3 regions of the Thermoanaerobacter ethanolicus JW 200 genome follow, and region 2 is predicted to be linked to each of the others. Evidence: a T-box and tRNA genes for the amino acid it is inferred to sense, from the RefSeq annotation. Region 2 holds a T-box; the other regions hold tRNA genes.
What was found. A T-box is a leader RNA that pairs with one kind of tRNA and senses whether it is charged. The one in region 2 lies ahead of thrS (threonine--tRNA ligase), so its partner is inferred to be a tRNA-Thr.
Positions count from the first base shown of each region.

Region 1 (10,663 bases), 570 kb from region 2:
TTCTAAAACAGCAGGAGGAAATATTTCAAAGATAATAAATCTTGCCAAAGAAGCAGGTATTGTAGTTTCTACTACTGATAATGATATTTTAAGTAAATTAGCCGGTAGTCAAAATCACCAAGGGGTCGTGGCTGTAGGTGCTGTATATAAATACTTCGATGTAGATAACCTTTTGGAATATGCTGAACAAAGGAAAGAAAAGCCTTTTTTGTTGATATTAGATGAGATAACAGACCCTCACAATTTGGGTGCGATTATAAGAAGCGCAGAGGCTTTTGGAGTCCATGGGATAATAATTCCAAAAAGGCGGGCTGTAGGAGTAAATGCTACTGTTGTAAAAACTTCTGCCGGAGCAGTAGAACATATGAGAATAGCAAAAGTATCAAATATTAACAATACAATACGAGGTTTAAAAGAAAGAGGCTTATGGATTGTTGGAACAGATGTAAATGCGGGAAAAAGTTTTGAAGAGCTGGATTATGATTTTCCTCTTGCTATTGTAATTGGCAGTGAAGGAAAAGGGGTTTCTAAATTGGTTTTACAAAATTGCGATTTTGTGGTTAAGATACCGATGAAAGGTAAAATAAATTCTTTAAATGCTTCTGTAGCAGCCTCCATTTTGATTTATCAGGTAGTATCAAAAAGAAAAGGTAAGGCGTGATGTCCTTGTACATGTTGGTAGACGGCTATAATGTAATAAACAACTGGCAGATACTAAAAGAAGAAGCGCAAAAAAATTTGGAAGATGCGCGGGACAAGTTAATAGATATGTTGGCTGATTTTAAAGGATATTCGGGGATAAATATAATATTAGTTTTTGATGCAATGTATGTAAAAGGAAGTCTAGAAAAACATGAAGAAATCAATGGTATTGAGGTTGTTTACACAAAAGAAGGAGAATCGGCAGATCACTTTATAGAGTTAAAAGTAGTAGAATTAGCGAAAAAAGAACAGGTTGTTGTGGTAAGTTCCGATTGGACTGTGCAGCAGGTGGTTTTAGCTCATGGTGCAATAAGAATGTCTGCAAAAGAACTTTATGAAGAAATGAATAGATATATTGAAAGACATAAAAAAAGCTATGTGAATACAGTTTATAAAGACAATTTGGAAGAGCGACTTGATAATGAAATAGTAAAAAAACTGCGCAAAATGGCAGAAAACAGTTAAAATTAGCTTGACTACCTTTACCAATATAATGTATAATTATAACGTATAAAGTTGCCGGAATAATAAATGGGGGCGGTATTGGTGAAATCTGGGGCGCAGCAGGATTACTATCAACCATATGACCAAATGGAAGAGGAGGAGGTCGTTTTTAGAGCTCAAAAAGGAGACGAAGTTGCTTTAGAGTACCTTATTGAAAGGTATAAAAGTTTTGTAAAAGCAAAAGCTCGTGCTTATTTTTTAGTAGGTGCCGATAAGGAAGACATTATTCAAGAAGGAATGATAGGCCTTTATAAAGCAATTCGAGATTACAAAAGTGACAAGCTCACCTCTTTCAAAGCTTTTGCGGAATTATGTGTGACTCGTCAAATTATTACTGCAATTAAAACCGCAACAAGACAGAAACATATACCGCTTAATTCTTATGTTTCCCTCAATAAGCCCATCTTTGATGAAGAATCTGATAGGACTCTTATGGACGTTGTTTCTACCCAATGCGTTGCCGACCCTGAAGAGTTAATAATAAGCAAAGAGGAATACGTTAACATTGAGAGCAAGATGGAAGAATTATTGAGTGGATTAGAGTGGGAGGTCTTGGTATCATATTTGGATGGTAAATCATATCAAGAAATTGCTGAAGATTTAAACAGGCATGTTAAATCTATAGACAATGCTTTACAGCGTGTAAAAAGAAAATTAGAAAGATATCTTGAAATGAGAAACAGCTAACTATTGACATTTAGAAGACTTTATAGTAAAATCAAAAATCGGAGTCGTGATATTCCCTTTTGCCCACGTAGCTCAGTAGGCAGAGCGTCGCCTTGGTAAGGCGGAGGTCACCGGTTCGATCCCGGTCGCGGGCTCCAATTTTGTTATTGATGTTTTTTTTTATCATAGAAGTTGTGCTTTTTAATCCTATTAATGTATAAAGGGTTACTTTTATGACACAATTTTAAGAAACACCAGGACAAGTTTATTGAAGTAAAGGAGGAAAAGAGGATGGCGAAGCAAAAATTTGAGAGGAAGAAGCCCCACGTAAACGTAGGGACGATAGGTCACGTAGACCATGGTAAGACGACGTTGACAGCAGCGATAACGATGGTATTATCGAAGGCAGGAATGGCAGAGGCGAAGGGATATGACGAGATAGACAAGGCGCCGGAGGAGAGAGCAAGGGGAATAACGATAAACACGACTCACGTAGAATATGAGACAGAGAAGAGGCACTATGCGCACGTAGACTGTCCAGGACATGCTGACTATGTAAAGAACATGATAACAGGGGCAGCACAGATGGACGGGGCGATATTAGTAGTATCAGCAGCAGACGGACCGATGCCACAGACGAGGGAACACATATTATTGGCGAGGCAGGTAGGAGTGCCATATATAGTAGTATTTTTAAACAAGGCAGACATGGTAGACGATCCAGAATTAATAGAATTAGTAGAGATGGAAGTAAGGGAATTATTGAATGAATATGAGTTTCCGGGGGATGACACACCGATAGTAGTAGGGTCAGCACTTAAGGCATTAGAGTGTGGATGTGGCAAGAGAGAGTGCGAATGGTGCGGGAAGATATGGCAGTTAATGGATGTAGTAGACGAATATATACCGACACCGGAGAGAGACATAGACAAGCCATTCTTAATGCCAGTAGAGGACGTATTTACGATAACAGGAAGAGGAACTGTTGCGACAGGGAGAGTAGAGAGAGGGAAGGTAAAGGTAGGAGACGAAGTAGAGATAATAGGATTGACGACGGAATCAAGGAAGACAGTAGTAACAGGGGTAGAGATGTTCAGGAAGACACTGGATGAGGCGCAAGCAGGAGACAACATAGGAGTATTATTAAGAGGAGTACAGAGGGACGAAGTAGAGAGAGGGCAAGTATTAGCGAAGCCAGGGACGATAAAGCCGCACACGAAATTTGAGGCACAAGTTTACGTATTGACGAAGGAAGAAGGAGGAAGGCACACACCATTTTTCAATGGATACAGGCCACAATTTTACTTTAGGACGACAGACGTTACAGGTGTAATAAACTTGCCGGATGGAGTAGAGATGGTAATGCCAGGGGACCACGTAACGATAAAAGTAGAGTTAATAACACCGATAGCGATGGAAGAGGGTTTGAAGTTTGCTATAAGAGAAGGCGGCCGTACAGTAGGTGCTGGCGTCGTGTCAGCTATCATAGAGTAAAGAGAAGCCGGGTTCAAACCTGGCTTCTTTTGAGTTAAATCAATGCTTTAGCAAACTGTGCAAAATGTCAACTAATGAGCTACCTACAAATCTTTGACACAGACTTTTTGTTTTTGGTGATTGACAAGAAGTTATATTTATGATAAATTTGACTAAGCAGTCGAATCACCGGGAGGTGTAATAATTGAGAGTAAAAATTACATTGGCATGTACTGAGTGTAAGAATAGAAACTATCATACAACAAAAAATAAGAAGAATGACCCTGATAGGTTAGAATTAATGAAATACTGCAAATTCTGCAAAAAGCATACCTTGCATAGAGAGACTAAGTAGTTTTTAAAACTTTAAGAGGATGTGAGGAAATGGCCGGTGAAGGAAGAAAAATTGTCAAGTTTTTCAAAGATGTAAGGGCAGAAATGAAAAAGGTGACATGGCCAAGCAGAGAAACTATGATAACTTATACGGAAATTGTATTAATAGTAGTAGCTCTTTTTACAGTATTCATTTTTTTGATTGACTCAGTTTTTAGTTATCTATTAAAGCTCATTATTAAAGTTTAAAGGAGGTTGGGGCGAGTCCCCAGATGTTGACTATGCCAGAAAAAGAAAATGCAAAGTGGTATGTGGTTCATACCTATTCTGGATATGAAAACAAAGTTAAGGCTAATTTAGAGAAAATTGTAGAGAATAGGAATTTGCAGCATTTAATTCACCAAATCATCGTACCTACGGAAAAAGTTGTTGAGATTAAAGACGGTAAAAAGAAAACTGTCGAGAGAAAGATTTTCCCGGGTTACGTTTTGGTGAAAATGGTTATGACAGATGATACTTGGTACGTTGTGCGAAATACCAGGGGTGTTACAGGATTTGTAGGCCCTGGATCTAAACCTGTACCATTAACTGAAGCGGAAGTTAGAGCTTTAGGTATAAAAGAGATTCCAACTGCAGTTGACCTTAATGTAAAAGATACTGTCAGGGTTATTTCTGGGCCTTTTGAGAATTTTATTGGAGTAGTTCAAGAGATTTATCCAGAAAGACAAAAGGCGAAAGTTTTAATTTCCATGTTTGGGAGAGAGACACCGGTTGAATTTGACCTTGTACAACTTCAAAAAATATAAAAGTAGAAACTCATAAGCTATTTTAATTTGGTAAGGAGGTGTAATCATGGCAAAGAAAGTGGCAGCAGTTGTAAAAATACAGTTGCCAGCGGGAAAAGCTACTCCTGCGCCACCAGTAGGTACTGCTTTAGGACCTCACGGTGTTAATATAATGGCTTTTTGTAAAGAGTTCAATGAAAGGACAGCCAAAGACGCAGGGCTAATAATTCCTGTTGTTATTACAATATATGCAGACAGGTCATTTAGTTTTATAACTAAAACTCCACCAGCAGCTGTGCTACTCAAAAAGGCAGCTGGAATAGAGTCAGGTTCTCCGCAACCTAACAAACAAAAAGTAGGAAAAATTACAAGGGAGCAGCTTAGAGAAATTGCTGAAATCAAGATGAAAGACTTAAATGCTTCTGATATAGAGGCTGCTATGCGGATGATAGCAGGTACTGCAAGAAGCATGGGTATAGAGATTGTATAAAAATAAGTGGGAGGAAAGTCCGATAATACCACAAGGAGGTTAGAAAATGAAACGTGGGAAAAAATATTTAGAGAGCTTAAAGTTATATGACAAAACACAGCAGTATTCCAGTGATGAAGCAATAGATATTGTTTTGAAAACTGCAAAGGCAAATTTTGACGAAACAATTGATTTAGCTGTAAGACTAGGTGTTGACCCAAGACATGCTGACCAACAGGTAAGAGGTACAGTAGTGCTTCCTCACGGAACAGGAAAAAGTGTGAAAGTATTAGTTTTTGCAAAAGGGGAAAAAGCTAAAGAAGCAGAAGCAGCAGGTGCTGATTATGTGGGAGCAGAAGAATTAGTTGCAAAAATTCAAAATGAAAATTGGTTTGATTATGATGTTGTAGTTGCAACTCCTGATATGATGGGAGCTGTAGGGAGATTAGGTAAAATATTAGGTCCAAAAGGATTAATGCCAAACCCTAAATCAGGTACTGTGACTTTTGATTTAGAAAAAGCTATTAAAGAAATTAAAGCTGGTAAGATTGAGTACAGGGTGGATAAAGCAGGTATAATTCACGTTCCTATAGGGAAAAAATCCTTTGGGAAAGAGAAGTTATTAGAAAACTTCAGAGCAGTTATGGATGCTATAATCAAGTCCAAACCAGCAGCCGCAAAAGGACAATACATCAAAAGTGTAGTGTTATCTTCTACAATGGGACCAGGCGTGAAGGTTAATCCTTTAAAGATTTTTTAATAAAAGTTGTTGACAGACAAAAAGATGTAAGGTATAATAAGTGACGTTGAAATTGAATAAAAAGACCGTAGACAGTGGGTGTGCTTTTGCACGTAAATCCCACCGAGGTTTTTAGAAATAAATTCCCAAAAGGGATCCTCGTGTCTACGGGATCCTTTTTAAATTTTTTAAGGAGGTGGGAAGGTGGGCACAGCAAAAGAGAAAAAGCAACAAATCGTAGCAGAGTTTAAAGACAAATTGTCACGAGCACAAACAGTGATTTTTTCAAACTTTAGTGGCTTGACTGTAGAAGATGATACTATATTAAGACGCAAATTTAGAGAAGCTAATTCTGAGTACAAAGTCTACAAAAATACTTTAATGACTATTGCAGCTAAGGAACTAGGCTATGGAGATGATTTAATTAAATATTTTGGAGGGCCAACTTCTGTAGCTTTTGGATATGATGACCCTGTTGCGCCTGCTAAAGTTCTTGTGGAATTTATGAAAGACCACAAGGGAATTGAGTTAAAAGCAGGTCTTGTAAATGGGAAGTTAGTGACAGTTGAAGAAATTAAGGCTTTGGCAGAGCTTCCTTCAAGGGAAGAGCTTGTGGCGAAAGCTTTGGGCAGCATGAAAGCTCCTATTACCAACCTCGTTTTCGTGTTGTCTGGCACGTTGAGAAGCCTGCTTTATGCTTTAAATGCAGTGAAAGAGAAAAAGCAAGCTGAAGCTTGAAAACAAAAATAAAAATTTTAAGATGGAGGTAGAGAAAATGAACAAAGAGGAAATTTTGGAAGCCATAAAAAATATGACAGTTCTAGAATTAGCTGAATTGGTAAAAGCTTTAGAGGAGGAATTTGGCGTATCTGCGGCAGCTCCTGTAGCAGTTGCAGCAGCTCCAGCAGCTGGAGCACCAGCAGCAGCACCAGCTGAAGAAAAAACAGAATTTGATGTTATTTTACAAGAAGTAGGTAGCGACAAGATAAAAGTTATCAAGGTTGTGAGAGAAGTAACAGGCTTAGGACTAAAAGAAGCAAAAGATTTAGTAGAAAGTGCTCCAAAGCCAGTTAAAGAAGGAGTAAGCAAAGACGAAGCAAATCAAATCAAAGCAAAATTCGAAGAAGTTGGTGCAAAAGTAGAAATAAAATAAGGGCAAAAATTTTGCCCTTATTTTTTTATGGGGAATTGTTGACATAAATCTTCACTTGTGCTATTATAATAAATTGCATTAATAGTGGCCTTTTTTATTTGTTAATATATGTATATGTATAAGAGGACGACTGTTGGTGAATAATAATGGTAAAATAGGGTTCTTTTGTGCGCAATCCAAAAGTTGAAAACTTTTGGTAATTTACATTTTTTAAGGGGTGAAATGGATGGTACGTCCTGTACAAGTGGGCAACAAGACAAGAATGAGCTTTGCCAAGATCGACGAAGTATTAGAAATGCCCGACCTTATTGAAGTTCAAAAGAAGTCCTACAAATGGTTTTTAGAGGAGGGATTGAGAGAAGTCTTTAGAGAAATTTCCCCAATAGAGAGCTTTACGGGGAATTTGGCTTTAGAATTTGTTGATTATCGATTAGAAAATAACCCCAAGTATTCAGTAGAAGAATGTAAAGACAGAGATACTACATATGCTGTGCCGATGAAAGTCAAAGTACGCCTTACCAACAGAGAGACTGGGGAAATTAAGGAATCTGAAGTATTTATGGGAGATTTCCCTTTAATGACAGAAAAGGGTACTTTTATTATAAATGGCGCAGAACGTGTAATTGTAAGCCAATTGGTTAGGTCTCCAGGAGTCTATTATGAACAACAATTTGATAAATTTGGGAAAAAATTAATTTCTGCAACTGTAATACCAAATAGAGGCGCTTGGCTAGAATATGAAGAAGATTCCAATGATATAGTATATGTTAGAATTGACAGAACAAGAAAAGTTCCAATTACTGTATTATTAAGGGCTTTGGGTTATAGTACTGATATTCAAATTCTTGACCTTTTAGGGGAAGAGGAAAAATTAAAAGCTACTTTAGATAAGGATACTACAAAATCTGAAGAAGAGGCTTTAATAGAAATTTATAAGAGATTAAGACCAGGAGAGCCGCCTACTGTCGAGAGTGCTAAAAGCCTTTTGTATGCATTATTTTTTGATGCAAAAAGGTATGATTTAGCAAAAGTTGGACGCTATAAATTTAATAAAAAACTTGCGTTAAAAACGAGAATTGCAAACTTAAAGAGTGCAAAAAAGATTGTCAACCCTGTTACAGGTGAGATATTAGTAGAAGAAGGAGAGAAAATTTCAAAAGAAAAGGCAGAAGAAATTCAAAATTGCGGCATAAATGTAGTAGAAGTGTTAGTAGAGGGTAAAGTAGTAAAAGTAATAGGCAATAATACGGTGGATATAAATAAATATCCAATGCCTTATGATGTATCTAGCTTAAATATAAAAGAAGCAGTAAATTTAAGTATATTAAAAGAAATACTTGACAATTTCTCTGATGAAGAGGCGGTAATAAACGAAATAAAAAATAGAATGGATGAACTTGTTCCTAAGCACATTACTAAAGATGACATTATAGCCACTATAAGTTACCAATTAAATTTAACTCATGGAATAGGTTCAATAGATGATATAGATCATTTAGGAAATAGGAGACTGCGGTCTGTAGGGGAATTATTGCAAAACCAATTTAGAATTGGACTTGCGAGATTAGAAAGAGTAGTCAAAGAAAGAATGACAATCCAAGATGTGAATGAAATTACTCCTCAAAACCTTATAAACATTCGCCCAGTTGTAGCAGCCATTAGAGAGTTTTTTGGAAGCTCCCAGCTTTCTCAATTTATGGACCAAACTAACCCTTTGGCAGAACTTACTCATAAGAGAAGAGTAAGTGCTTTAGGTCCTGGAGGACTTAGTAGAGAAAGAGCGGGTTTTGAAGTAAGAGACGTTCATTATTCTCACTATGGAAGGATATGTCCAATTGAGACTCCTGAAGGACCTAATATCGGTTTGATTGGATCTTTGACTACCTATGCTCGTGTAAATGAATATGGATTTATTGAAGCTCCATATAGGAGAGTAGATAAAACTACTGGTACAGTTACAGATGAAATTGTATATATGACTGCAGATGAAGAAGATGAATATATTATAGCTCAAGCTAACGAACCATTAGATGAAAACAACAGGTTTATTAATGAGAAAGTGGTATGTAGATTAAAAGAAGAGATAATAGCTGTACCTCCAACAGAAGTGGACTTCATGGACGTTTCACCAAAACAGATAGTGTCTGTTGCTACTTCTATGATACCTTTCTTGGAAAATGATGATGCGAATAGAGCCTTGATGGGGTCTAACATGCAGAGGCAAGCAGTACCCCTTATAAAACCTGAAGCACCAATAATTGGAACGGGTATAGAATATAAGGCAGCTGTTGATTCTGGTGTAGTAGTATTAGCGAAAAACGATGGAGTAGTGGAAAAAGTCGCTGCTGATAAAGTTGTAATTAGAACAAAGGACGGTAGAAGGGATGAGTATAATTTACTTAAATTTAAGAGGTCAAACCAGGGAACTTGTATAAACCAAAGGCCTATTGTAAATGAAGGAGATGAAGTGAAAAAAGGGCAAGTTATATGCGATGGACCTTCTACTGACCACGGTGAACTTGCACTTGGGAAAAATGTCTTAGTAGGATTTATGCCTTGGGAAGGTTACAACTATGAAGATGCTATTTTGATAAGTGAAGAATTGGTTAGAGATGATTCTTTAACTTCTATTCACATTGAGGAGTATGATGCAGAAGCAAGAGATACGAAATTAGGTCCAGAAGAGATAACGAGAGAAATACCGAATGTAGGCGAAGATGCTTTAAAAGATTTAGACGAGAGAGGAATAATACGTATAGGTGCAGAAGTTACTGCTGGTGACATATTGGTAGGTAAAGTTACTCCAAAAGGTGAGACTGAACTTACAGCTGAGGAAAGACTTTTAAGAGCTATTTTTGGAGAAAAGGCAAGAGAAGTAAGAGATACTTCTTTGCGTGTTCCTCACGGTGAGTCAGGTATAGTAGTAGATGTTAAAGTTTATTCCAGAGAAAATGGTGATGAATTGCCACCAGGAGTCAACCAGATGGTAAGAGTATTTGTTGCTCAAAAGAGGAAAATTTCTGTTGGAGACAAAATGGCAGGGCGCCACGGTAACAAGGGTGTTATTTCAAGGATACTTCCAGTAGAAGATATGCCATTTTTGCCAGACGGTACCCCTTTGCAGATATGCTTAAACCCATTAGGTGTTCCATCCCGTATGAACATTGGTCAGGTTTTAGAAGTTCACTTGGGTCTTGTTGCAAAAGCATTGGGATGGCAGATTGCTACACCTGTTTTTGATGGAGCAACGGAAGAAGACATACAAGAGCTTTTAGCTAAATCGGGTTTTTCTCCGGACGGCAAGGTGCAATTGTACGATGGAAGAACAGGTGAGCCTTTTGATAATAAAGTTACAGTAGGTTATATGTACATGCTGAAACTTCACCATCTTGTTGATGATAAGATGCATGCAAGGTCTACTGGACCATATTCTTTGGTTACTCAGCAACCTTTGGGTGGAAAAGCTCAGTTTGGTGGACAGAGATTTGGTGAGATGGAAGTATGGGCATTAGAGGCATATGGTGCAGCTCACACTTTACAAGAGATTTTGACTGTGAAATCTGACGATGTATCAGGTCGTGTAAAAACCTATGAAGCTATTGTCAAGGGTGAAAACATACCAGAACCAGGTATTCCTGAATCCTTTAAGGTATTGGTTAAGGAACTTCAAAGCTTAGCATTAGATGTCAAAGTTATCACAGAAGATAATCAAGAAATTCCATTAAAAGAATTTGAAGATGATGACGATTCTGATGTGCCAGATGCTACTCTTAATATCAATATAGAAGGCCGCGAAGATACGCCACCAGAAGAAGTGTATGAAGAAAGCTACGAAGAAG
Region 1 covers NZ_CP033580.1:2,773,738-2,784,400, reverse strand. Annotated here, with positions in the region: gene rlmB (23S rRNA (guanosine(2251)-2'-O)-methyltransferase RlmB) at 1-661, shown strand, start outside; gene EB239_RS13930 (NYN domain-containing protein) at 661-1,167, shown strand; gene sigH (RNA polymerase sporulation sigma factor SigH) at 1,249-1,893, shown strand; tRNA gene EB239_RS13920 (tRNA-Thr) at 1,955-2,030, shown strand; gene tuf (elongation factor Tu) at 2,164-3,366, shown strand; gene rpmG (50S ribosomal protein L33) at 3,551-3,700, shown strand; gene secE (preprotein translocase subunit SecE) at 3,730-3,927, shown strand; gene nusG (transcription termination/antitermination protein NusG) at 3,960-4,484, shown strand; gene rplK (50S ribosomal protein L11) at 4,531-4,953, shown strand; gene rplA (50S ribosomal protein L1) at 5,000-5,692, shown strand; ribosomal protein L10 leader region at 5,740-5,862, shown strand; gene rplJ (50S ribosomal protein L10) at 5,876-6,409, shown strand; gene rplL (50S ribosomal protein L7/L12) at 6,447-6,824, shown strand; gene rpoB (DNA-directed RNA polymerase subunit beta) at 7,051-10,663, shown strand, end outside.
Region 1: it encodes a tRNA-Thr, which carries the amino acid that the T-box ahead of thrS (threonine--tRNA ligase) is inferred to sense. The anticodon was not compared.

Region 2 (10,663 bases):
AATTGGGTGCAGATGATTATTTAGTGAAACCTTTTAATGACAAAGAACTTCTGTTTAAAGTCAATAATTTGTTTCAGCGGATAGAACACAACAGAATGGCCAACCCTCTTACTGGTCTTAGAGGAAATATTGACATTAAAGAAGAAATAAAAAGGCGAATTAAAGAAAACAAGCCTTATGCCATTTTGTATATTGATTTGGACAATTTTAAGTCTTATAATGATTACTATGGTTTTCTAAGAGGAGATAATGTAATAAAACTTACAGCCAAAATTTTATCAGATGCTGTAAATCTGATTGGAAATGAAAGAGATTTTTTGGGACACATAGGTGGAGATGATTTTGTGATAATTACTACTCCTGATAAAGCTGAAGAGATGTGTAAGTATATAATTTCTCGCTTTGATGAGGAAATAAAGTATTTATATGACGATGAAGATAGAAAACGGGGTTACATAGAGACAATTGGTAGGACTGGCGAAAAGATGATGTTTCCACTGGTATCAATTTCTATTGCTATTGTCACAAATGAATTTAGAGATTTTAAAAATGATTTGGAAATAAGTGCAGTAGCTGCTGAATTGAAAAAGAAATTAAAGACAATGGATGGAAGTTGTTATTTAAAAGATAGAAGAAAAGGTTAAAGAAAAGGTTAAAGAAAAGGTTAAAGAAAAGGTTAAAGAAAAGGTTAAGGGCATACAACAGTATGCCCTATCTTTGTATAAAAGAGGTGAAAAAATGTCTAATCCCTTTGTTCCCCATGGCAATTTTAAATGGGTTGTAATTGATGGAAGAGAGAGGGAAATTGGAGATAGTTTGTCTAAGTTAGGGATAAAAGTCTTATATACTGAAAAATGTGCAGATTTATACGATGCTATTTCTTTTCATCCCGATATACTTTTGCATCCCTTAGGAGACAGAGAAATCATTGTAGCTCCCAATGTGACACCAGAGTTTATACGCAAATTGAAATTAATAGGTTTAAAAGTAAAAATAGGACAAACTTTTTTGAAACGTAACTATCCTTATGATATCGCATATAATGTAGCAAGATTGGGAAACACAGCTTTTCACAATTTCAAGTACACAGATCCTGTTTTGAGAGAGTCCTTAGAAAAAAAAGGTGTCAAGTTTTTAAATGTAAAGCAAGGTTATACAAAATGTAATATGGCAATCATAGATGATAATAGCTTTATAACTTCAGACAAAGGAATATTTGAGGTAGCAGTTAGCAATGGTTTTGAAGCGCTTTTGATAGAACCCGGAGGTGTTTTTTTAAAGGGTTTTGAATACGGGTTTATTGGCGGTGCAATGGGGCTTATAGGAGAGAAAAAATTAGCAGTAACTGGTGTATTTAATTCACATAAAAATTATGAAAAAATTATTGAATTTTTAAATAAAAAAGGAATTGAAATTGTTTATCTTACTTTTAAACAAATAAAAGACATTGGTTCCATCATTCCACTGATTTAAAACAGATAAAAATGATAAAAAGACACATATACTATTAACGAAGGGAGTGAGAAAATTGCAACTATTTTCCATAGGTGTTTCAAAGGATTTAAAACTAGATGTAGAAAATTTAAAACATGGCTTAAAAAATTTAGCTGAAAATGGTATAAAGATTGCGATAAATTCTAATGTGTGTGGCTCAGTTACCTATTATAGCTTAAAAGTGGAGGATAAACAAGGCTTTAGCAATGTTGCGAGAATAAGAAATTATATAGCGGAAGCTATTTCAGATATAATTGTTAACCAAATTGACAAACGGATAATAAAAAAATTAATCAATAAATATTACCATTATTTTTCAGAAGATGAAAAGGAGGAAATAGAAAAAATCGCTTACAATATTTTAGAAGATGATGTGAATAAAGAGACATTTAAATTAGCAAAAAAAGAGCAAATTTTTGTATTGGTAAGAGATTTTTTAAAAGAGAGTGATTATATAGACTTAGAAGGGTTTGTGAACTTTAGACTGAGGGATTTTATTGGTGAACTTAGCGAAGTAACAGATAAGGCTGTTGATGAATTTTTAATGAAAAAAGAGTACAATGAGTTTATAGGTTTACTTAAATACTTCGTCGAATTACAGGATTCAAAAGTTGAAATATTGAATATCATTGTCGATAAAAATGGCAAATTTAAACTTTATGATGAAAATGACAAACCAATATCTAATGATTTTATTAATGAAATAGTTGCTGAATTAAAAGATGGTGTTATAAGTGATGAAGATGCTTTGATAAGCACGCTTATAACCATTGCTCCTAAAAAAATATTTTTTCATTCTATTAACAATATGAGAGATAATGAAATTCTAGAGACGGTTAAAAAAGTTTTTAATGACAAAGTAGAAATTTGCTATGGTTGTGAATTGTGTTCAAAGATTAAATGTGAAAAATAGCCCAGCTTAAGGCTGGGTTTTAAAATTCGTCAAAATCTGATATTATTATATTTGTGATTTTTTATAGGGATGTGCAAAATTAATTAAAATAATCATAATCAAAAACCAAAATATGTATTACATACAATATATAGTAATCAACACTGACAATCAAACATAAAGGAAGTGGTAAGGGAAAAGAAAAGACAAAAAGAGGAGCTAAAAAAGGGCATAAATATCCTGTAGAAGTCAAATGTTAAAAAATGGCATGAAATAGATTCAATAAAAATTAGGCCGATTGCATCAAAGCAACAAGAGATCTAAACTCATCATATTTGCCCAATTTAATAGCTACAATAGCGACAGTAAGCAAAGTAATATGGCCAAAAGTATTAAGGTTGCTCACAGAATTAATATTTCTAACATAAGCCTTTTCAAAATCCAGAGCTTTAAAGCGGGAATTATATCTTTCTGATTCAATTCTCAATTTGTAGACGGCCTTAAAATATAGGGAGTCTCTATTAATAGAGGACCTATAATCAGAAGATATAATAGCATACTTAGTACAGCCTCTATGCTTTTTGCCATTAAAATATTTAGGATGATTTATAGGGCAGGCAGAATCATCCTTAGAATTACAGAACTTGCAAACAAATTTTTGCTTAATAAAACCATCAAAATATTGCTTGCCATCTTTAAGCATTTTAATACCCGCTTCACAGACCATATAACCATCATCAGTCAGAGGGGGATTTTTAGAATTACGCTTGTTAAGAGGAATAAAGCAATGACCGTGGAGAATATTTCTAACATAATTATAAAGTTTCTTAACATCATAGCCTTTATCAGCAATAAAATTAACATACTTAAGGTTAAACCACTTATTAGTCTTCTCAAGCAAAGATAAAGCGGCTTCAAAATCAGGGGCATCAGCGGGGGTAGTAGTTTCAGCGATGGGTAAACCAGAGATAGCATCAACAATAATGTGATTTTTATAGCCCCAATAAAACTTATAGCGTTTATTAGAAGAATCGTTAGAAGCAGAATAAACGCCTAATTTACAATCCTTATCTGACTTAGGCTGATTATCTTTAGAGAATTTATTTTTAGAAAAAGACTTAGGGTTATTTAACTTAGTGTTAGCTTTAATAGGGGTAGAATCCATGGAAATAAACTCACCGGAGATAATACCCATATTTTTGAGGATATTGACCTGATTTTGAAAAATAGAGGTCAAATAATCATGAGAGAAGTCATTAATAAAACGGCGAAAAGTCCAATAAGAAGGAAGAGGTTTAGAAATGTCGAAGCCACAAAGATGAGCAATGATAAGATTATTGCGGAGATAATCTAAAAGGTCAGAAATTGTGCCGAATCTTTCAGCTTTCATGACAATAAAAGCTCTAAAAAGTGCATGGTGAGAATAACCCTTACGGCCAGGACTAGAGGAAGGGAATTCAGGTATTGAAGACAGGTCAAGATTTTCAAACATAGAAGAATAGAAATCAATTTTAGACTGAGAGGTAAAGAGTTCAGGTATATTTAAAAGCAATTGAAGCTGGTACATGTAGGATTTCCTCCTCCTTAAGAAATATTTTCATGCTGTATATATAATAATTCGACAAATGGGAGGTGAAATCCTACATAAAAGATAAAAAATTCAAGAGTGATAGGAAAAAAGTATGTCTGTAGAATGGCTTAAATTAAGGCTTCTGAATTTTGCACAAGTCTAATTTTTTAAAATTTAGAGGTGGTGGAATGCAATTTTTAACAAGGATGCTATTTTTAGCTTTTGTAGGAGCAGCTATTGGATGGCTTACGAATTTTGTCGCCGTTAAAATGCTATTTAAGCCTTTGAAACCTGTAAAAATTTTCGGTATTACGTTACAAGGACTTATCCCTAAAAGAAAATATGAAATTGCTAAATCAATAGGTGAAATTGTGGAAAGGGAATTGTTATCTTTTAATGATTTATGGGACAGGCTTTTAACAGAAGAAAATCGCAAGTTTCTATTATCGAATTTGGACTTAAAAGTTAAAGAAGTTACAGAAAATAAACTTCCTTCTTTTCTTCCCAAGGCTATAAAAGAGATGATATCAAACTACATTGGTGATATTATAAATAGAGAAGTAGAAGTATTTTTAAATTCTCCTTCTAATGAAGTGGTAGAGATTATTTCAAAAAAACTTAAAATATCAGAAATTGTAGAGGAAAAAATAAAAAGCTTCAAATTAGAAAAATTGGAGGAGGTGGTGATAAAAATTGCTCACAGTGAACTTTATATGATAGAGATTATGGGGGGAGTTTTAGGGTTTCTAATAGGAGTATTGCAAGCAATTGTGATACAATTTTTATAAATTATTATTGACAAATGTCCGAGAGGAAGATATAATGATTAAAAAATTAAATATTAAAGCAATGAGGGGGAAAGTAGATATTTAAAGAACATCACAGAGATTGAATGACATAGGCTGAGATCATTCAAATGTTCTGAATATCGAAGACCACCCCGGAGCTGCGGATGATGAATCCGAACGGTTATTCCGATATAATACCAGAGTATAAAAAAGAGTGGAACCGCAGATAACCTCTGCCTCTTTACGGGGTAAGAGGTTTTTTATTTAAGAGAAAAATTTTACAAAGGAGGTAATTGAATGATTATAACATTAAAGGATGGCACACAAAGAGAATTTGAAAAGGGTATGACAGTTTATGAAATAGCTAAAAGTATAAGTGAAAGGTTAGCAAAAGAAGCCGTCGGTGGAAAATTTAATGGCAAAGTGGTGGAACTTAATACAAAAATTGAGGAGGACGGAAAATTAGAAATTTTGACTTTTGATGATGAAGAAGGGAAAAAGATTTATTGGCACACTTCTTCCCATATTTTAGCACAGGCTGTAAAAAGGCTTTTTAAAGATGTGAAATTGGCAATTGGTCCGGCTATAGACAATGGTTTTTATTATGACTTTGATACAGAAAGGCCTTTTACCACAGAAGACTTTGAAGCTATAGAACAGGAAATGAATAGAATTATAAAAGAAGATTATAAGTTGGAAAGGTTTGTCCTTCCAAAAGATGAAGCGATAAAATTGATGAAAGAAAAAGATGAACCTTATAAAGTGGAGCTAATTGAAGAAATACCAGAAGGAGAGGAAATTTCTTTTTACAAGCAAGGAGAATTTACTGACCTTTGTGCTGGGCCCCATCTTATGTCAACAGGCATGGTAAAAACTATTAAATTGTTGTCAGTTGCTGGAGCCTACTGGAAAGGCGACGAAAAAAATAAAATGCTTCAAAGAATATATGGAATAAGCTTTCCCAAAAAAAGCATGTTAGATCAATATTTACATATGTTAGAGGAAGCTAAAAAGAGAGACCATAGAAAATTAGGGAAAGAGTTAGATTTGTTTAGTATCCACCCTGAAGGACCTGGTTTTCCTTTTTTCCATCCTAAGGGAATGATTATAAGAAACATTTTAGAAGATTTTTGGCGAAAAGAACATATAAAGCATGGTTATCAGGAAATAAAAACTCCCATAATTTTGAATGAAGAATTATGGCGTAGGTCAGGACACTGGGACCACTATAAAGAGAATATGTATTTCACTGAAATAGACGGAGAGACTTATGCAATAAAGCCTATGAATTGCCCTGGAGCAATGCTTGTTTACAAGTCTACAATGCACAGTTACAGGGATTTGCCTTTGAGACTTTGTGAATTGGGTTTAGTGCATAGACATGAACTCTCAGGAGTTTTGCATGGGCTTATGAGAGTAAGAAGTTTTACTCAGGATGATGCTCACTTGTTTATGACTCCTGAGCAGGTTGAAGATGAAATTTTAGGGGTTATAAATTTAGTGGATTATTTCTATAAAATTTTTGGCTTTGAGTATTTTGTTGAATTGTCTACACGTCCTGAAAATTCTATGGGGTCTGATGAAGACTGGGAATTGGCTACAAATGCTTTGATTTCTGCTTTAAATCGCGTGAATTTACCATATAAAGTTAATGAGGGGGATGGTGCATTTTACGGACCCAAAATAGATTTTCATTTAAAAGACAGCATAGGTCGTACATGGCAATGTGGAACTATCCAATTGGATTTCCAGATGCCTGAAAGGTTTGAACTGGAGTATATAGGCCCAGATGGAGAAAAACACAGACCTATAATGTTGCACAGGGTAATTTACGGAAGTATAGAAAGATTTATTGGAATTCTTACTGAACATTTTGCAGGGGCTTTCCCAACTTGGCTGGCGCCAGTACAAGTTAGAGTTTTGCCTATATCTGATAAACACTATGCTTATGCCCAAAATGTATACGGGCGTCTGTTGGAAAATGACATAAGAGCTGAATTAGACGACAGGAATGAAAAAATAGGATACAAAATACGAGAGGCACAACTTCAAAAGATTCCTTACATGCTGATTGTAGGGGATAAAGAAGTGGAACAAGGAACAGTATCTTTAAGGTCAAGAAAAGAAGGGGACTTAGGCGCTATTTCCTTAAATGAGTTTATAGAAAAAATTCTTAAAGAAATCGCTACAAAAGCTTTATAAAATCAAAATGCTCCTTTAAAGGGGCATTTTGATTTATTGAAAGAATTTAAAAAACGTGGTAATCTAAAATTAAAATATTAATTTTGAGGGAAGAGGTATGAAAAAGGACGCAGAAGTTTACAAATATTTAAGACATAACATAAAAATGAATATGATAAATGGTCTTGCATGGGCTATAGGCTTTAATATGGTCAACCCTTTTATTGGCATATATGCTATAAAATTAGGAGCAAATGACTTTCAAGTGTCTCTTTTAAATTCTTTACCTGCCCTTATGGTGGTAATTGGAGTTATTCCTGTAACATATTTGATTAATAAATTAAAAGAGGTTCACAAATTTTCTTATATTGTACTTTATATCGCAAGAACTTTTTATTTTTTACTTGCTCTTGCTCCGCTTTTTAGTAAACAACTTCAACCGTGGATTGTAGTTATATTAGTGGGAATAATGAATTTACCTTCTATGACAGTTGGCATGTGTTGGCAATCATTTATGAGTGAATTAATTCCTCCAGAATATAGAAGTAAAGTTTTCGCTGACAGAAATTTTTGGACGACAATTGTGGCAACAATTACAGTTTTGGTAACAGGATGGTTGCTTGATAAAATAGTTTTCCCTATTAATTATCAAGTAATATTTACTGTTGCATTTATTTTCGGATTAATAGAATCTTATTATTTTTCAAGGTTTCATGTGGTAAAAAGGGATTTGGATGAAGCCAAGTCCGGAAGTTTTTATGAAGCTTTTAGAAACATGTTTGAGTCTAAGAAATTTATATATTTTAATGTAACTTCTTTTATATATTATTTTGCATGGATGATGGCTTGGCCCATTTTTACCATATATAAGGTAAATTTTTTGCATGCTAACAATGCATGGATGAGTATATTTACTATTGTTTCCTCTATTGGGTCTATTTTAGCTTTTTATAAATGGGCTGACCTGTCCAACAAAAGGGGAAACGGATTTGCTGTTGCATTAAGTGCATTGCTTCTAGGATTTATTCCCCTCATGTGGGCTACAGCTAAAAACCTTTATGTTGGCGCTATTTTTGATTTTTTAGGGGGTATAGCTGTAGGAGGTTATAACATGTTGCTCTTAAATTGGTTGCTAGAGCTTTTACCTCCTACTTCAGAAAAAATGAGTTACATCGCCGTGTTTACATTAATTACTCAAATTTCCGCTTTTATTGCTCCTATGTTTGGAATGTGGCTTTATACACAAATGGGTTATGTAGCTTTTATGATTTTAACAGGTATTGCAAGAATAGTAGTAAGTATTTTGTACTTTTTAGTAGCTAATTATGAAGATGAGATTAAAGAAATTGAAGCAAAGCAGTGAGGAGGAAAAATATGAGGTATATTACTGCAGGGGAATCCCATGGAGAAGCTTTAATTGCTATTATTGAAGGCCTTCCATCAAATCTCTTTATTGACGTAGAATTTATAAATAATGAGCTTAAAAGAAGGCAAGGGGGTTATGGAAGAGGGGGAAGAATGGCTATTGAAAAAGATGAAGTACACATCTTGAGTGGAGTAAGACATGGCAAGACTATCGGAGCACCTCTTACATTGGAGATTATAAATAGAGATTATACAAATTGGAAAGATAAAGAAATTCCGCCTATAACAAGACCACGCCCTGGTCATGCAGACCTTGCTGGTGCTATTAAATACAATCAAAGAGATATTAGAAATATTTTAGAGCGTTCTAGTGCCCGTGAGACCGCGGCAAGAGTGGCTATAGGAAGTGTGGCAAAATTGCTTTTAAAAGAACTAAATGTTTCAGTAAAAAGCAAAGTATTAGAAATAGGTGGTGCAAAAACAGAGGAAGAGTGGATTAAAGTAATTGAAGAGGCAAAGGCTAAAGGCGATACTTTAGGAGGTATAATAGAAATAGTAATTGAAGGGGTGCCTATAGGATTAGGCAGCCATACTCAATGGGACAGGAAATTAGATGCTCTGCTTTCTTATCATATAATGAGTGTTCAAGCAATTAAGGGAGTAGAATTTGGTTTAGGCTTTGAGGCAGCCAAAAGACCCGGTTCCTTAGTCCATGATGAAATTTATTATGAGGGAGATAAAGGTTTTTACAGAAAGACAAATAATGCAGGAGGAATTGAAGGAGGAATATCTAACGGTAGCCCTATAGTGATAAGAGCTGCCATGAAACCAATTCCTACTCTTTTAAAACCCCTTACTTCTATTGACATAAATACTAAAGTGGAAGTAAAAGCTGCTTATGAGCGTTCAGATGTGACTGCTGTTGAAGCTGCTGCCTGTGTTTTAGAAGCAGTTTGTGCTTGGGTGATTGCTGATGAAAGCCTTAAAAAGTTTGGTGGAGACTCAATTGATGAGCTAAAAAGAAATTATATTTCTTACTTGGAGTATGTGAGAAATTTTTAGGGTGGTTAGTTGTATAATTAAATGCAACAGATAAAAAAATAGAAACCATAGTGAAAATCGTGTATGATATAGGTGTCAACTAAACATCATACAAGGAGGATTTTCACTATGGTTCATAATAATGATACCACAAAAAAGCGTTCTTTTAAACACTTAAGTAGCTATGAACGAGGAGAGATCTATGCATTACTCAAAGAAGGAAGAAGTATTCGGTATATTGCTAAAAAACTTAATCGATCTCCAAGCACTATAAGCCGTGAAATTAAACGTGGAACTACTACACAACTTAGAAGTGATTTATCTTCTTATACAAGCTATTTTCCTGAAACCGGTCAAGCTATCTACGAAAAAAATCGTTCAAATTGCGGAGCTAAATTTAAAGTAGCTAAAGCAGAAGATTTCTTGAAATATGCTGAAAATAAAATATTAAATGAAAAATGGTCACCAGATGCAGTTGTAGGCTATTGTAAAAAAGACCCAAGCTGGAATAATAAAACTATTGTTTGTACTAAAACACTGTACAACTATATAGATAGAGGATTATTAGAAGTTAAAAACATTGATTTACCTTTAAAACTACGTTTAAAACCAAGGAAGAAACAAAATCGTAAAAATAAACGTATTATGGGTAAAAGTATTGATTTTAGGCCTAAAGAAGTTGAAAGCCGTGAAGTTTTTGGGCATTGGGAAATAGATACGTTAATTGGCAAGAAATCTAATGACAAGGTCCTTTTAACATTAATAGAGCGTAAGACTCGCCATGAAATAATATTCTTATTAGATGCAAAAGACAATAAATCTGTTAAAGATGCACTATCAAAATTAAAAGATATGTTTGGTGACAATTTAAGCAAGGTCTTTAAAACAATAACATCTGATAATGGTACAGAGTTTAGTGATTTAGAAAGTGCTCTTTTAGAATATGGCGTAGAAGTATATTATACACATCCATATTCATCTTGGGAAAGAGCTACAAATGAACGACATAACGGTCTTATACGACGTTTCATCCCTAAAGGTAAAAGTATTAAAGATTTATCTATAGATACGATAAAGAGAGTAGAAAACTGGCTTAATAACCTTCCACGAAAATTGTTAAATTACAAAACGCCTAAGGAATACTTTTATGAAGAGCTGGCAAAAATCTGTTAAGCCCATCCCTTATAAAGTTTAGAGCTCGTTCGTGATTTGTCAAGGGGCAGGCTTCGCCTGACTTTAACCCTTGACAAATCACGACCTTCGCTCAATTTGTTAACTAAGATGGGCTTAAGGTTATATATGATTTGTTCCAAATCCTATATCTACATGATT
Region 2 covers NZ_CP033580.1:2,203,097-2,213,759, reverse strand. Annotated here, with positions in the region: gene EB239_RS11110 (GGDEF domain-containing response regulator) at 1-644, shown strand, start outside; gene EB239_RS11105 (DUF6873 family GME fold protein) at 739-1,473, shown strand; gene ytxC (putative sporulation protein YtxC) at 1,529-2,407, shown strand; gene EB239_RS11095 (transposase) at 2,676-3,953, opposite strand; gene EB239_RS11090 (DUF445 domain-containing protein) at 4,145-4,744, shown strand; T-box leader at 4,797-4,988, shown strand; gene thrS (threonine--tRNA ligase) at 5,042-6,946, shown strand; gene EB239_RS11080 (MFS transporter) at 7,044-8,288, shown strand; gene EB239_RS11075 (chorismate synthase) at 8,300-9,352, shown strand; gene EB239_RS11070 (IS30 family transposase) at 9,461-10,504, shown strand.

Region 3 (10,663 bases), 1.0 Mb from region 2:
TATTTGCGATACAAAATAGCATTAAATTGTGGCGATAGTAAGATGGAAAATAAAAGAAACATCCGGGTAGTTGATGATGAGAAACAGATCATCAATGTACTGAAACCTTGTCTAGAGAAAGAAGGGATATAATGCATTGTTAATTCTCAAATTAGATCTCCAAAGATTTTCAATTATGATGGTATTTTTTAAGGGCATAAAAATATTTTTTCTCAAATTATTACAGCCTGATTAAAAATTTTTTTCGCTTTTTAAGAGCATTACCGCCAAAATATGTTAATATTTGTTACTGGCAATTTGAATTAATTAATGTATAAGCGAAAGCTACTGCTCTCATAAACTGATTTCATTTTCTACCTGGTAAACTTCTTCTTCGTTTATTTCTCTTAGCCTTTTAGAGTATGCGTAGAAGATAGAAACTGTACCATCTCAAAGACGCCGTTTTCTGCGACGCTAAGGTCTAAAACGGCCTCTTGTAGCATTTCCGAAAGAAATACAAAGAAAGGGGGAAAGCGAAAGTTACTCGAAGCAATCTAACTTAAAGGAAATATAATACCATTAATTTTCATTTATTAAGCTGGTAAAGAGTCTAAAACTCTACCGTTTTCTCATATAAGTAATGATTTTATTATAAATAAAATGTATTCCACAACTGAACAAGCAAAGTATGTAACCGATGGTAAGCCAATTCAAATTAAAATATTTTAAAAACTTACATACAAAATCTTAACACGGACATACTTTACCCTAACTTTTGACAAACAACCTAAATAAATTAGGACCTTTACATAATATATAAAACATATTATGTAAAGGTCTCGTCTTTTAAGGTCATAAAATGTCAATAGGAGCAATGTAAGCAAAAATAATGTCAAATTATTTAGCTTATTTTTTTAACATTTTTACTATTTCTGTATATTCGTCTGAAGTAATTTCACCTCGAACGTATCTTAACTTGGCAATTTCTAATGCTTCATTATTAGGATCTGTATCGTGTTTTTTAAAAAAGTTAACATTTCTAATCTGTTTTACTAGCAAGTAAATTACTACACCTATTAAAATTAAGAACAATATATTGGTAAGTCCACCACCGAACCAAGTTCCATAACCGTACGGATAATATCCTCCAAAACAATGACCTAAACCACCCGGTATATATCCTCCAAACATTGTTTTCTCCTCCTCTCTAAATATTTAAATTTTACAAAATACTTTTTAATTTATTATATTCTTCTTCTGTAATTTCGCCTTTAGCCAAGCGTATATCGAGTATTCTTTTTGCTTCGTTTGTTTGGTAATTTTTGTTTTCATGTAAATTATTAATCATTCTTTGCAGGTCACCTGTTTTGTACAAATAAAAGCCAATTGCCAAGATTAATATAAGACACATACTTTTCAACTCCTTTCTATTTATCGAAATAGACTTGTGCAAAATTCAGAAGCCTTAATTTAAGCCATTCTACAGACATACTTTTTTCCTATCACTCTTGAATTTTTTATCTTTTATGTAGGATTTCCCCTCCCATTTGTCGAATTATTATATATACACTATAAAAAATTTTTTAAGAAGGAGGAAATCCTACATGTACCAGCTTCAATTGCTTTTAAATATACCTGAACTCTTTACCTCTCAGTCTAAAATTGATTTCTATTCTTCTATGTTTGAAAATCTTGACCTGTCTTCAATACCTGAATTCCCTTCCTCTAGTCCTGGCCGTAAGGGTTATTCTCACCATGCACTTTTTAGAGCTTTTATTGTCATGAAAGCTGAAAGATTCGGCACAATTTCTGACCTTTTAGATTATCTCCGCAATAATCTTATCATTGCTCATCTTTGTGGCTTCGACATTTCTAAACCTCTTCCTTCTTATTGGACTTTTCGCCGTTTTATTAATGACTTCTCTCATGATTATTTGACCTCTATTTTTCAAAATCAGGTCAATATCCTCAAAAATATGGGTATTATCTCCGGTGAGTTTATTTCCATGGATTCTACCCCTATTAAAGCTAACACTAAGTTAAATAACCCTAAGTCTTTTTCTAAAAATAAATTCTCTAAAGATAATCAGCCTAAGTCAGATAAGGATTGTAAATTAGGCGTTTATTCTGCTTCTAACGATTCTTCTAATAAACGCTATAAGTTTTATTGGGGCTATAAAAATCACATTATTGTTGATGCTATCTCTGGTTTACCCATCGCTGAAACTACTACCCCCGCTGATGCCCCTGATTTTGAAGCCGCTTTATCTTTGCTTGAGAAGACTAATAAGTGGTTTAACCTTAAGTATGTTAATTTTATTGCTGATAAAGGCTATGATGTTAAGAAACTTTATAATTATGTTAGAAATATTCTCCACGGTCATTGCTTTATTCCTCTTAACAAGCGTAATTCTAAAAATCCCCCTCTGACTGATGATGGTTATATGGTCTGTGAAGCGGGTATTAAAATGCTTAAAGATGGCAAGCAATATTTTGATGGTTTTATTAAGCAAAAATTTGTTTGCAAGTTCTGTAATTCTAAGGATGATTCTGCCTGCCCTATAAATCATCCTAAATATTTTAATGGCAAAAAGCATAGAGGCTGTACTAAGTATGCTATTATATCTTCTGATTATAGGTCCTCTATTAATAGAGACTCCCTATATTTTAAGGCCGTCTACAAATTGAGAATTGAATCAGAAAGATATAATTCCCGCTTTAAAGCTCTGGATTTTGAAAAGGCTTATGTTAGAAATATTAATTCTGTGAGCAACCTTAATACTTTTGGCCATATTACTTTGCTTACTGTCGCTATTGTAGCTATTAAATTGGGCAAATATGATGAGTTTAGATCTCTTGTTGCTTTGATGCAATCGGCCTAATTTTTATTGAATCTATTTCATGCCATTTTTTAACATTTGACTTCTACAGGATATTTATGCCCTTTTTTAGCTCCTCTTTTTGTCTTTTCTTTTCCCTTACCACTTCCTTTATGTTTGATTGTCAGTGTTGATTACTATATATTGTATGTAATACATATTTTGGTTTTTGATTATGATTATTTTAATTAATTTTGCACATCCCTATTTATCGAAAAATTGTTAACTTGCTTTACCTTTATTTTAAAACTTACTTTTGAAGAAAATATGAAGAGAAAATAAATATAAAAGTACGTTTTTCTTCATGAACTGGCAAAGGTCTTGGGCATTCAGACGTAAAAATGACTCTTAATACATTATTCGCATGTACTTCCCGAAATGCAGAAAGAAGCAGCTGAAAAACTAAGTAAGTTATTTATAAACGGTAAAGATAAGATGTTGTCATTTTGTTGTCACCAACACTAAAATAAAAAAGCAAGGTACTTAAAAACCTTGACTTTTTGACAAAAAAAATGGAGCTGGCGAAAGGACTCGAACCTTCAACCTGCTGATTACAAGTCAGCTGCTCTGCCTATTGAGCTACGCCAGCACCTTTATTAGCTATCCAATTGTCCTGACATTTATATATTATACTTAGAGCAACAGTATATGTCAAGCTTTTTTATAAAATTTTTGTAAAAGAGCCTTAATCACTTTATCAAAAATCCCTTAAAACAATAGTCTGATTTCTTTCAGGTCCTACAGAGATTATTGCTGCTTTAATACCTATCAATTCTTCAATTCTTTTTATATATTTTTGAGCATTATAAGGTAAGTCGTCAAAAGTTTTTGCTCCTTGTATATCTTCTTCCCACCCGTCAAATTCTTCATATACAGGTTCACATTGAGCCAAATCCTCAAGGCTTGCAGGAAAATCTGTTATTATTTCTCCCTTAAATCTATAACCTGTGCATATTTTTATTTTTTTAAGCCCTGTCAAAGTATCTAATTTGGTAAGAGCAAAATGAGTTATACCAGACACTCTTACAGAGTATTTAAGAATAACAGCATCCAGCCAACCACATCGTCTCGGTCTTCCTGTAGTAGTCCCATATTCATGACCTTTTTCTCTTAAGAAATCTCCATTTTCATCAAAAAGCTCTGTGGGAAAAGGCCCTTTACCAACCCTTGTAGTATATGCTTTTACTACACCTATTACTTCATCAATCATTGTAGGTCCTATTCCTGCTCCTACTGTCACTCCTCCTGCTATGGGATGAGACGCAGTAACATAAGGATAGGTACCCAAATCTAAATCAAGAAGTGTCCCCTGTGCTCCTTCAAATAAAACTTTTTTGCCACTTTTAATTAAATCGTATAAAAGCACTGTTGTATCAGTAACAAAGGGTTTTATTTTTTCAGCATACTCTAAATATTTTTTATACATTTCATCAAAATCAAAGCCTTCTACACCATACAAATCTCTAAAAAGTTTATTTTTCTTTTCTATATTTCTTTTAAGCTTTTCCTCTAAAACCTTTGGCTTTATAAGGTCGCATACTCTTATTCCTATCCTTTCTGACTTATCCATATAGCAAGGACCTATGCCTTTTCTCGTAGTACCCAAGTCATTTTTTCCTTTTGCTAGTTCTTCAAGTTCGTCTTGTCTTATATGATAAGGAAATACAATATGGGCTCTATCGCTTATTTTTAAATTCTCTATACTAACCCCTTGTTTTTCTAAATTTTCTATTTCCTCAATCAAAGAAGCTGGGTCAATTACCACTCCATTTCCTATTATACAAATTTTATCAGGATATAATATTCCAGAGGGAATTAAATGAAGTTTATACTGCACTCCTCCTTTTTCAACTGTATGACCAGCATTATTTCCTCCTTGGTATCTTACGACTACATCTGCCTTTTCCGCAAGATAATCAGTAATTTTCCCTTTCCCTTCATCTCCCCATTGGGTACCAACTATAACTAATGTTGACATAATTATTCTCCTTCCCTATTTAACTCTCGTTAGAATTTCTCTTGCAACTACAACGCCAGATACAGAGGCTTGTGCCAGTCCCCGTGTAATGCCTGCTCCATCTCCCGCCGCAAATAGATTTTGAATTTGCGTTTCAAATTTGTCAGTAAGCTTTACTCGTGAGGAATAAAACTTTACCTCAACACCGTATAAAAGTGTATGTTTAGAATATACCCCTGGAGATACTTTGTCCAAAGCTTGCAACATCTCAATTATTGACTGCAAAAATCTATAAGGTAACACCAAGCTTAAATCCCCTGGTGTTGCATCTTTTAAAGTGGGCTCTACAAGTCCTCTTTTAATCCTTTCCGGAGTAGAGCGCCTTCCTGCCAACAAATCTCCTAACCTTTGGACAATCACTCCATCTCCTAACATATTAGCAAGCTCTGCAATATAACGACCATATTCTATTGGCCTATTGAAAGGATGAGTAAACTCTTTACTTACCAGTATTGCAAAATTTGTATTCTCCGTTTTTATATCTTTGTAACTATGCCCATTTACAGTTTTTATGCCATTATTGTTTTCAACAACCACCTTGCCATAAGGGTTCATGCAAAAGGTCCTTACTCTGTCATCAAAAGACTTAGAATAATATATAAATTTAGATTCATAAACCTCCTTTGTAATATCCTCCATAACAACAGCAGGGATTTCTACTCTCACACCTATATCTACCGCATTATTCTTTGTCTCTAGCCCAAGTCTATCAGCTTCTTTCTTAAACCACTCTGCCCCTTCTCTTCCAGGCACAACCACTATATATTTGCCGTAATATTCTTCTCCTTTTTCTGTAACTACACCTTTCGCCTTCCCATTTTCTACAATTATCTCAGTTACCATTGTCTCTGTTTTAATCTCCACTTTTTCGCCAAGGTATTCTCTCATATTTTTTATGATATCGAAACTTTTATCTGTCCCCAAGTGTTTAATAACAGCAGGAATCAATTTTAAATCTGCTGCTTGAGCTCTCTTTTCAATTTCTCTAATCTTTGCTCTATCCGTTCCATGAACTTCTGTCGTCCCACCAAACTTTACATATATGCTGTCTACATAACTTATGAGATGATTAAGCTGAGACTTCGGCATGTACTCGTCTAAAACACCACCAAACTCTGAGGTTAATGTTAACTTTCCATCACTAAATGCCCCTGCACCACCTATGCCTGAAGTAATAGAACAAGGTTTGCAATTAAGGCACTTTGAACCATAAGCATTAAGAGGGCAAATTCTCTTTTGTATATCTTTTCCTTTTTCAAACAAAAGTATGTCTAAACTTTCATTTTTGTCTACAAGCTCTAAAGCCGTAAAAAGGCCTGCAGGTCCGCCTCCTACAATAATAACATCGTATATTTTCATAAAAATATGACCCCTTCTCTTTGATGTAGTAAACTACAAAACCCGTAATATATATTACCAAAAAAAGAATTACAAATCAATAAAAATGCGAATTTTATTTGAATAATTCTATTAAATGTTCGTATTTCATAATGGCTATCGCCCAACTATATTTATTAAAATCTTTTCAAAACAATTCCTATAAAAATAAAAAGACAGGCTATTACGCTCTGTCTTTCATTACTCATTAATTTTTATAAAGATACAACCAATTTCGATAATACATTTTCTAGTTGTGTAGCTGATTTTAGCAGATTTTCCGAACTTTCTTTTATTTCCTCAATAAATTTCATGTGCTCTTCTGTAGATGCGGCAACTTCTTCAGTGGATGCAGCAGTCTCTTCTGACACTGCTGTAATATTTGCTATAGATCCTATTATTTCATCTTTATACCTTGCAAGTTCCATCATCGCATTATTCAACATATGTATATTTTCAGTAATAGTATCTATTGAACTCTTGATCTCATTAAAGGCAGCATATGTAGTTTCCACTTGATGCGCTTGGTCTTCCGCAATTTCCTTTACCACATTTGCTTTTTCAACTGTCTTGTCTGTTTTTTGCTCTATTTCGCTTATAATCTTGGCTATTTCACTGGCAGCTTGTCTCGATTGCTCTGCTAAATTTCGAACTTCTTCTGCAACAACTGCAAATCCACGACCAGCCTCGCCGGCTCTTGCTGCCTCAATAGCAGCATTTAAAGCAAGCAAATTGGTCTGGTCTGCAATTCCCGTTATCACCTCTATAATCTTTTCAATATGATGAGAATTTGCTTGCAACTCATTTATCGCACTAACAACTTCGTCAATTGACTCTTTTGTAACATCAGTTTTTTCTTTTAAAGAATTTACTGTGTGCATGCCATTTTGACTAAGTTTATCAGCATTTATAGTAGACTCTTCTACGGCTTTGAAAAATTTAGCCGAATCATCAATACTATTCCCAATATTCTGCACCATATCGGCTGCATTAGAAGTATCTTTTGCTTGTTCAGAAGCTCCATTTGCAATCTCTTCCACTGCCTTAGAAATTTGTTCAAAAGTCATATTCCCTTGTTCAATAGATTTAAAAAGAGCATTTGCCGTATCTTTAGTGTTTTGAGCAAAAGTAGAGACATCTTGTAAAATTGCTCTAACATTTTCCATCATCGTATTAAAAGTCGTTATTAATGTACCAATCTCATCTTTTCTCTTTAAATCTACCTTAGCTGTAAAATCTCCTTCTTGTGCTTTTTTAAGTTCTTCAATTAATTTTTTAATAGGTCTTGTAATATTTAATGAAATAATTACTGATAAAATTAATGACAAAGCAAAACTAACACTTGCTACTGTAACAAAGAGATGCATTACTTTATCGTCAACCGCAAAATAATAAATAGCCCCCACCGGTATGGCTGCTACTATAAGAAATGAAATAATGAGTCGCCAAAATATGCTTCTCATATGTGTTCCCCCCTTTTATAGATTATGTTTTCACCCCACCACCCTGCTACTTTAAGACTTCACCTACCAATCAATTTAAGGATGTATTCAAACAATACTCCCCCAAGGTAAATTCCTATAATGCCAGCTATTCCTGGTAATACATTCGGAGCAGGGAGTGGCAATTTTAAAGATGAAAAAATTAATCCTACAATCATTCCAGTAACTAATGCTAACAATGTCTCTTTCACATTAACACCTCACTTTATTTTTATCGGTATTTTTATTATTTACTTTAACCAATTTTATATTATATCACAATTTTTTGTTATTTGTCAGACGTCTAATCACTTTTCAGAAAAATAAGATGTGTACAGCATTAATGAATCGACCTCTTTTGCAATTTACCTCCTAAAACATCGTAGACATCATGTATGGTAACAAAGGCTCTTTCGTCATGTTCCTTCACAATCATTTTTAACTTAGCAATCTCCAAACGGCTAACTACAGCATACAAAATTCCTTTTGTTCCTTTAGTATAACCACCCTTCCCTTCCCAAAGCGTAACACTTCGTCCTAAACGGGCTATTATAGTTTCTGCAATCTCATCTGCTTTCTCTGTAACTATCATAACAGCTTTCGCTTCATCTAAACCTTCTATAATCAAATCAATAACCTTAAAAGCAATAAAATAAGTGATGAGAGAATACATGGCTCTATCCCAAGTAAAAACTATTCCAGCACTTCCAAGAATAAAAATATTAAAAAATAATACAATTTCTCCTACAGAAAAACCACTCCATTCTGAAATTACCACTGCCACAATTTCTGTTCCATCCATTGAACCTCCATACCTTATTACAAGCCCTACTCCAATTCCCAAAATGATACCTCCAAAAACAGAAGCCAGCAAAGTATCACTTGTAAGAGAAGGGAGTTTCTCTAAAAAAGTGACCCCTATAGAAAGAATCGTAACAGCAAAAAAAGTAGAAATTACAAAACTCTTACCTATTTGTTTATAACCAAAAACTAAGAAGGGAATATTTAATAGAAAAATAAAAGCTCCAAGAGGCAATTTTGTTAAATAGCTTAATTCCAAATGCCTGGTTAAGTCGAGATTTTTAAAACATATAAAAAGGTCCTACCATGAATATAGGTAAGACCTTTTTGATCGTTATTTTTCTCTTTGTGCTACTGTCGCTGCTTGTTGGAGAGGATCCCACACTGAGTTATATGGAGGTGCATAGGCAAGGTCCAAGGCCTGAAGGTCATCAATTGTCATACCATGGAAAAGCGCTGTAGCAAGAACATCAATTCGCTTGTCTACCCCAGCACCTCCTGCAATTTGTCCTCCTAAAAGCTTGCGGTTGTCTTTATTAAAGTGGAGACGAATAGTCAAAACTTCATCTTCCCAGGGATAATAATGACTTATAGGTCTTGCCTTAATAGAAACAGTCTGATATGGAAGACCTAAAGCTTGGCATTCCCTTTCCCCTAAACCGCTTCTTGCAATCGTCCTATCAAAAACCTTCACAATCGCTGTACCGACAATACCTGCAAATTTTGCATCTCCGCCCGCCATGTTAATTCCAGCAATTCGCCCTTGTTTATTAGCCGTTGTCCCTAATGGCACATAATCTGGCGCATTTTTTATGCGATGAAAATGAGTAGCGCAATCCCCCGCGGCAAAAATATCTGGAATATTTGTTTGTAGGCGTTCATTTACAAGAATCGCATTTCGAGGGCCTAACTCTATACCAGCTTCTCTGGCAAGCTCACTAACTGGGCGAACTCCTATAGAAATAATGACTAAATCGGCTGGGAAAGAATCATTTTTTGTCACAACAGCCCGTACGCCTTTTTCATCTCCTTCTAACCCCACAACTTCTTCATTTAAATGAATTTCTACCCCATGCCTTTTAAGAACATCCTGTGCAATTTCAGCAATAACTGAATCAAAAGTTGGTATAAGTTGGGGTGCTAGATCTAAAACAGTTACTTTGAAACCTCTATTATGTAAGGCTTCTGCTGTTTCTAAACCAATATATCCCCCACCAATTACCACTGCTTTATTAGGAGTATGAGTTTCAAGCCAAGACAAGAGCTTTTCTGCATCTCCCATTGTCTTCAAAGTAAAAACTCCAGGCAAATTTCTACCTTCCCATGGCGGTACAATCGCTGCACTTCCTGTCCCAATTAAAAGCACATCATAAGGCACTGTAATTTCATCTTTTTCTTCCCGGCGATATACGCGAATCTGCTTCTTTTGAGGTATAATCTGTGTAACCTCATGATAAAGCTTTACATCGATATTATAGCGAGTGTAAAACTCTTCAGCTGTTCGCGCAATAAGCTTTTTCCTTTCAGCTACTACTCCCCCTATCCAGTAGGGAAGGCCACATTGAGCATAAGAAATGACCCCCTCTTTTTCAAAGACAAGAATTTCTCCTTCAGGGTCCTGTCTTCTAATTTGAGAAGCTGCACTCATTCCAGCAGCATCGCCGCCAACAATTACATAACGCTTGGCCATTTTTTCTCCTCCTTTTTTGCACTTATGTCCATATTTACATTATACTCTTACCTGCTTATTTTTTCAAACCAAAAGCTTCTTGAAGTTTAATTTACCCACTTTGATAACATTTCAATCTTTTTTAATACCCTCTCTTTTTCTTCCCCTTCTAAAATAACCGGTTTATAGTCATTCCTATCTTTTTGTGAAGAAATAGAAACAGGTATTATGTTCATCTCTACTTTTGCTATTTCTCTTTTGTCATTAAAAAGAAAAATTTGTTGTAAAATTATAGAATCCTTATCTTTTGGATTTCTATTACCTCCGAAAGAAAAATTCCCAAGAGAATATGCAATATACCTATCTTTATACTTCTCTATTCCCTGTAACACATGGGGATGATGACCAATTACTAAGTCTGCCCCTTCATCTATTACAAAATGCCCTAAATCCCTTTGAA
Region 3 covers NZ_CP033580.1:311,086-321,748, forward strand. Annotated here, with positions in the region: gene EB239_RS01580 (SHOCT domain-containing protein) at 886-1,170, opposite strand; gene EB239_RS01585 (SHOCT domain-containing protein) at 1,202-1,390, opposite strand; gene EB239_RS01590 (transposase) at 1,584-2,861, shown strand; tRNA gene EB239_RS01595 (tRNA-Thr) at 3,372-3,447, opposite strand; gene EB239_RS01600 (adenylosuccinate synthase) at 3,556-4,836, opposite strand; gene EB239_RS01605 (NAD(P)/FAD-dependent oxidoreductase) at 4,852-6,234, opposite strand; gene EB239_RS01610 (methyl-accepting chemotaxis protein) at 6,468-7,715, opposite strand; gene EB239_RS01615 (XapX domain-containing protein) at 7,775-7,945, opposite strand; gene EB239_RS01620 (YitT family protein) at 8,074-8,793, opposite strand; gene EB239_RS01625 (FAD-dependent oxidoreductase) at 8,869-10,224, opposite strand; gene EB239_RS01630 (CapA family protein) at 10,311-10,663, opposite strand, start outside.
Region 3: it encodes a tRNA-Thr, which carries the amino acid that the T-box ahead of thrS (threonine--tRNA ligase) is inferred to sense. The anticodon was not compared.